2 linked regions of the Hydrogenophaga sp. SL48 genome follow. The protein of the gene in region 2 interacts with the protein of the main gene of each other region in a pairwise test. Links are inferred from orthologs where the notes say so. Each region holds a gene or a part of one and is shown on either strand. Other genes may lie near its edges.

What was found. Proteins that work in one complex are often made in the same cells at the same time.
Region 1: the proteins of IM738_RS24070 (region 2) and IM738_RS13955 interact in binary tests that used the Escherichia coli proteins (3 or more experiments, as listed by UniProt). The link is inferred for Hydrogenophaga sp. SL48 from one-to-one orthologs.

The regions. Positions count from the first base shown.
Region 1 is NZ_CP063400.1:2,953,981-2,957,064, reverse strand. The notes cover bases 34-3,033. They hold IM738_RS13955 (LytR/AlgR family response regulator transcription factor), read right to left. Parts: upstream 1,930-3,033; coding sequence 1,138-1,929; downstream 34-1,137. Other genes in these bases: IM738_RS13950 (sensor histidine kinase), read right to left, coding at 1,926-3,033; IM738_RS13960 (GlxA family transcriptional regulator), read left to right, coding at 144-1,151. Outside these bases: IM738_RS13965 (MBL fold metallo-hydrolase), read right to left, coding at 1-19; more of IM738_RS13950, read right to left, coding at 3,034-3,047; IM738_RS13945 (alpha/beta hydrolase family protein), read right to left, coding at 3,054-3,084. UniProt on the Escherichia coli protein: Member of the two-component regulatory system BtsS/BtsR, which is part of a nutrient-sensing regulatory network composed of BtsS/BtsR, the low-affinity pyruvate signaling system YpdA/YpdB and their respective target proteins, BtsT and YhjX.
Region 2 is NZ_CP063400.1:5,054,325-5,057,373, reverse strand. What follows is about bases 32-2,996. They hold IM738_RS24070 (glutamate-5-semialdehyde dehydrogenase), read right to left. Parts: upstream 2,172-2,996; coding sequence 891-2,171; downstream 32-890. Other genes in these bases: IM738_RS24065 (DUF2855 family protein), read left to right, coding at 2,306-2,996; gshA (glutamate--cysteine ligase), read right to left, coding at 32-701. Also shown: more of gshA, read right to left, coding at 1-31; more of IM738_RS24065, read left to right, coding at 2,997-3,049. UniProt on the Escherichia coli protein: Catalyzes the NADPH-dependent reduction of L-glutamate 5-phosphate into L-glutamate 5-semialdehyde and phosphate. The product spontaneously undergoes cyclization to form 1-pyrroline-5-carboxylate.

The sequences.
Region 1 (3,084 bases), 2.1 Mb from region 2 along the record:
GGAGTTGGGTGATGCGCATGGTGGATTCCTTTGGACAGTGCGTCCATTGTGGAACCGGTCCCCTGATTGTTACCATGGCGGTATCGCCATGTTGTATGGTGATTCCGCCGAAAATCATCTGCAAAAAAAATCCGTCCCATTCCATGCCACCGACACCTGCACTCCCCACCCTGCGCATCGCGATCCTGGCTTACCCCGGTTGCGTGGGGGCAGAGATTTTTGCGGTGGTCGACGTGTTGCGCTTGGCGGGCCATCTGGCACGCGCGCTGCGCACTCCGCCGGCGATGAGGCTGGAAGTGCAGGTGGTGGGATTGCGGGGGCGTCGTGTGTCCATGGCGGGAGGGTTGGTGCTGTCGGTCCAGGCGCCCCCAGCGGCCATCGATGTGCTGATCGTGCCAGGGCTGGACATCGACCGGCTCGACGACTGGGAGGCGCGACTGGCACCGCTGCAGCGGGAGCTGGCCTTCATACGCAAGACCTTTTCAAGAGGCTGTGCAGTAGCGGGCGTGTGCGTGGGCGCTTTCCTGCTGGCGCAGGCGGGGCTGCTCGATGGCCGCCGGGCGACCACGGCTTGGCTGTGCGCTCCACAGTTGGCGCAGCGCTATCCGCAGGTCCGACTGGTGCAGGATGCGGTGCTGGTGGAGGACGGCGCTGTGCTCACCACCGGAGCGGTGAGCTCGGTGTTCGATCTGGCACTCCTGCTGGTGCGGCGCACACTTGGCGCCCAGGTAGCGGCGGCCACGGCCCGGATGGCCTTGCTGTCCGATGGCCGCAGCTCGCAGGCGCCTTATGTCGACGCCAGCCTGCGTCCCCCGGCCCTGCCCTCGTTTGCCCAGTCGGTGGCACAGTGGCTCCAGACGCGGCTGGCCGAACCCTACGATCTGGCGCGCTTGGCGCGAGCGTTCCACGTGAGCCCGCGCACCCTGCTGCGCCGGGTGAAGGCCGAGAGCGGGTACCCACCTTTGGTGTTGTTGCAGCAAGCCCGTGTGGAAGAAGCCAAGCGGCTGCTCAGGGAGACCCGCTGGAGCCTGGCCCGCGTCACCGAGGCGGTGGGCTACGGCGACGTTCCGACCTTCTCGCGCCTGTTCGCCGCCAGGGTGGGTGAAACCCCGGCGCGCTACCGGCGCCGGGCCACTCTCACATCGCCTTGAACTGCCCCGCGTAAAGCCGGCTCACAGGCCACGACTCGGTGCGCCCGCGCAGGTGCAGGCTGAGCTTGCCGGCTTCGTCGCGGCTGACGCTGTGGATGGCGGTGGCGCGCACCACGGTACCGCGGTGCACCTGCCAGAACAGGCTGGCGTCGAGCTGCGGCGTCAGGTCTTTGAGCGGGGTTCGGATCAGCAGCTCGGTGTCTGCGGTGAGCACGCGCACGTACTTGTCGGCGGCCTCGAACACCAGCACCTCTTCAATGGGCACCAGCCGGATCTGCTGTCCCACGCTGGCCTGGATCACGCGCAGTGGCTCGGTCGCGGCGGCCGCCGGTGCCAGCAGGGCGCGCAGCTGCTCCAGCGCCTGATCGATCGGTGCCGCTGCCCCCTGCGGCCGGGGGGCCAGCCGCTGCTGCAGCCGCTGCACCGTTTGCGCGAGCCGTTCGGGCCGCACCGGTTTGAGCAGGTAGTCCACCGCCTGCGCTTCGAAAGCCTCGACGGCGTACTGGTCGTAGGCGGTGACGAACACGATGGCGGGAAACGGCGTGTCGGCGGGCCACTCGTCGGCCAGCTCGGCGGCGGCCTCCAGCCCGCTCTGCCCCGGCATGCGGATGTCCAGGAACAGCACATCGGGCCTCAGCGCCAGTCCCTGCGCCACGGCGGCCGCGCCGTTGCCCACGGTCGCGATCACCCTCAGCTCGGGCCAGGCAGCGGCAAGTTCGGCCTGCAGCGCGGCGGCGAGCAGGGGTTCGTCTTCGGCGATCAGGGCGGTGGCGTTCATGCGGCTTCCTCTTGGCGCAGGGTCAGCGGCAGGTGCAGGCGGACGGTCGTACCCTCGCCGACCTGGCTGGTCAGTTCGACACGCCCCAAGCCCCGCGGCAGGCTGGCCACACGCTCGCGCACCTGCGCGAGACCGAAGCCGCTGGCGTTGTCACGGCCGTTGACCTGCGCCGGCGCGTCGGTGTTCATGCCGACGCCGGTGTCCCGCACCTCGATCAGCAGCCCGTTCGACCCTTCGCGCCGCGCGGTCACCGTGATGCTGCCGCCGTCGAGCTTGGGCTCCAGCCCGTGGCGGATCGCGTTCTCCACCAGCGGCTGCAGCAACAGCGGCGGCAGCGGATGGCGTTGCAGGCCGTCGGGCAGTTGCAGCGAAAAGGCCAGGCGCGGCCCCATGCGCACGGCCATCAGCTCCAGGTAGTCGCCCAGGCGGGCGAACTCGTCGGCCAGCGTGTGGCCGCCGCTCACCGCGTCGGTGCGCGAGGCCTTGAGCGTGGCACGCAGGTAGTCGTTGAGCCGGTCGAGCATGTGGATCGCGCGCGGCGGGTCGGTGGCGATCAGTGCGCGCAGGTTGGCCAGCGTGTTGAACAGCATGTGCGGTTCCAGCTGTGTTTCCAGCAGCTTGAGCCGCGCCTCGGTGGCCTGCTTGTGCATGTCCAGCGCGCGCTCGCGTTGCTGGAAATAGAAGAGGAAGGCGAAGCTCACGCCCAGCGAAGACAGCCAGAAACCCCAGAAGCGCTGAGGCGAGAGCCTGAAAAGCTCCCAGGTGGAATGGCCGGCGTAGGCGTCACCCACCGCCGTGCCCGCCGCGTAGCCCAGCAGCATGCACACCGGCATGTACACCAGGGTGCGGGCCGACCAGGCCCAGTAGTGCGGAGGGTTGATGCGCAGCCAGCGATGCAGGGCGATGCGCACCGGGTCGCAGAGCAACCAGATCGAGGTGCTGATGGCAAAGGTGTACACCAGCGAACGGTCGAGCTGGTGCGACTGAGGGCTCGATATCCAGAGGAAGAGGGCGATCAGCGGCGCCACGCCCCAGACCACCAGCCCGCGGCGCACCACACCGGCGCGGGTGACCGGAGGCAGCCAGCGCAGGAGCAGGTCGGAGGCGGATCGGGTCATGGAGGCTCAGTCTCTCAGGTGCTGGCGGTGGAAGCTG
Region 2 (3,049 bases):
ATCGGGTTGATCAGCCAGTGGTCCATGCCCAGCAGCTTGCCGAAGCGCTTGGACACCTCTTCGTAGGCCTTGAAATGGTTGCTCTTGCGGCGGATGCCCCACCCCGCGTGCAAGGGCGGCAGCAGGTACTGCTCGTGCAGGTCTTCCAGGATGCCGGGTGCGCCCGCGCTCAGGTCGTTGTTGAGCAGGATGGTGCAGGGGTCGAAGTGCTTGAGGCCAAGGCGGCGTTTGCTGCGGATCAGCGGCTCCAGCGTGATGGACTCACCGCCTGGCAGGTCGATGGTGGTGGGGGCCTTGATGTCGTTGGACAACGAGCCCAGGCGCACGTTCAGGCCGGCCTGGTAGAAGATGCGCTGCAGCTGGCGCAGGTTGCCGAGGTAAAACACATCGGTGCTGCTCTCGGGCACCAGCAGCAGGTTCTTGGCCTCGGGGCAGATCTTCTCGATGGCGGCCATGGCCGCCTGCACCGCCAGCGGCATCATCTCGGGCGTGAGGTGGTTCCAGCCGCCGGGATAGAGGTTGGTGTCCACGGGCGCGAGCTTGAAACCGGCGTTGCGCACGTCCACCGAGCTGTAGAACGGCGGCGTGTGCTCCATCCACTCCAGCCGGAACCAGCGCTCGATCACGGGCGTGGATTCGAGGATGCGCTGTTCGAGTTCGTTGATGGGGCCAGTGAGGGCGGTGACGAGATGCGGAACCATAAGATTTAGACGCCCCCCGCGCCGCCTGCGGCGTCACCCCCCACTGGGGGGCGTCAGCAGCGGCCCGGCGAAGCCGGTTCCGCGCTGACCTGGACGCTCGGGCGATGCGTTTGGGCGAGAGATGGGGGTTGTTGGAAAAGCCGCTAGCGTTGGAAGTATGGGGCCGAAAGCCGGGCTTGCAAGCCCGCCTCAGGCCCGAATTTCGCCTTCGCCCAGCACCACGTATTTCAAGGACGTGAGGCCTTCGACGCCGACCGGACCACGGGCATGGAACTTGTCGGTCGAGATGCCGATTTCGGCCCCCAGCCCGTACTCGAACCCGTCAGCGAAGCGGGTGCTCGCATTCACCATCACGCTGGCCGAATCGACCTCGCGCAGGAAGCGTTGGGCGTGCATGTGGTCGGTGGTGAGGATGGCGTCGGTGTGGTGGCTGCTGTAGCGGTTGATGTGGGCGATGGCTTCGTCCAGGCCGTCAACGATCTTGACGCTGATCACCGGCGCGAGGTATTCCTCGCTCCAGTCCTGCTCGCTGGCGGCCATCACGGTGGCGCCCGGCACGGCCGCCAGGATGGCCATGGCCTCGGGGCAGCCGCGCATTTCCACGCCCTTGGCGGCGTACACGGCGCCGATCTTCGGCAGAAAATCGGCCGCCACGCCGCGCGCCACCAGCAGGCTTTCGGTGGCGTTGCAGGGGCTGTACTTTTGCGTCTTGGCGTTGTCGGCCACCTTCACCGCCATGGCGATGTCGCAGGGGTCGTCCACGTAGGTGTGGCAATTGCCGTCCAGGTGTTTGATGACGGGCACCTTGGCCTCGGCGCTGATGCGCTCGATCAGGCCCTTGCCGCCGCGCGGGATGATCACGTCCACGTACTGCGGCATGGTGATGAGCTGGCCCACGGCGGCGCGGTCGGTGGTGGGCACGAGCTGCACCGCGTCGGTCGGCAGGCCGGCGGCGGCAAGCGCCTGCTGCACCAGCGCGGCCAGGGCGCGGTTGGAGTCGATGGCCTCGGAGCCGCCGCGCAGGATGCAGGCGTTGCCGCTCTTGATGCTCAGGCTGGCGGCCTCGATGGTCACGTTCGGGCGGCTCTCGTAGATCATGCCGAACACGCCGATGGGCACGCGCATCTGGCCCACGCGGATGCCGCTGGGCATCTGCTTCAGGCCCGAGATTTCACCCATGATGTCGGCCATTGCGGCCAGCTGCTCGCAGCCTTCGGCGCAGGTCTCGATGACCTTGGGTGTGAGCTTGAGGCGGTCCACCATCGGCTCGCTCAACCCGGCGGCGCGGGCGCGCTCCAGGTCTTTGGCGTTCTCGGTCTGCAGGCCCTCCACGTTGGCGCGCAGCAGCGCGGCGAGCGAGCGCAGCGCCTTGAGCTTGGTCGCCGCGCTGGCCTTGGCCATCAGCGCCGAGGCGGCCTTGGCCTGGCTGCCCAGCGTGTTCATGAGTTCGGTGGTGTTGGTCGCGTTCATGGCGCGATTTTCGCAGAGCGGCCCGCGCTTGGGGAGGCGGGGGCATTCAGGGGCGGCCCTGGCAACGCGCGTGACAACCGGGCGCGCCGAACCGGTGCACCATCACGGCCCCGCTTCCCCACCGTGAAACGCCCATGACCACCACCCAGTTCCAGGTCCGCAAGGACCGGCTCGACACCACGCGAACCGTCCGGTTGCCCGAAGCGCCCCTGTCCGACGGACAGGTGCGGGTGCGCGTCGAGCGGTTCGCCTACACGTCCAACAACATCACCTACGCCGCGTTCGGCGAGGCCATGGACTACTGGCGGTTTTTCCCGGTGGTGCCGCAGGCCGACGACGCCCCCTGGGGCATCGTGCCGGTCTGGGGGTTCGGCGTGGTGACAGAAACGGCATGTGCCGGGGTGGCCGAAGGTGAGCGCCTGTATGGCTACTGGCCGATGGCCTCGGACGCCGTGCTGCAGCCCGCGCGCGTGTCGCCCGAGGGTTTCCATGACGGCGCACCGCACCGCGCGGCGCTGCACCCGGTCTACAACCACTACCTGCGCTGCGCGGTCGACTCGCTGCACGACCCCGCCAGCGAACCGCTGCAGGCGCTGCTGCGGCCCTTGTTTCTCACCGCCTGGCTGATCGACGACTTCCTGGCCGACAACGCCTTCTTCGGCACGAGCCAGCCGGGCCGGCGGGGCGTGATGCTGCTTTCGTCGGCCAGCAGCAAGACGGCGTACGCCACCGCGGCCCAGCTGGCCCACCGACCGGACGTGGAGGTGATCGGCCTGACCTCACCCGGCAACGTGGCGTTCTGCGAAAGCCTGGGCGTGTACAGCCGCGTCCTCACCTACGACCAGCTCGACGTGCTGCCCAGCGACACGCCCTGCGTG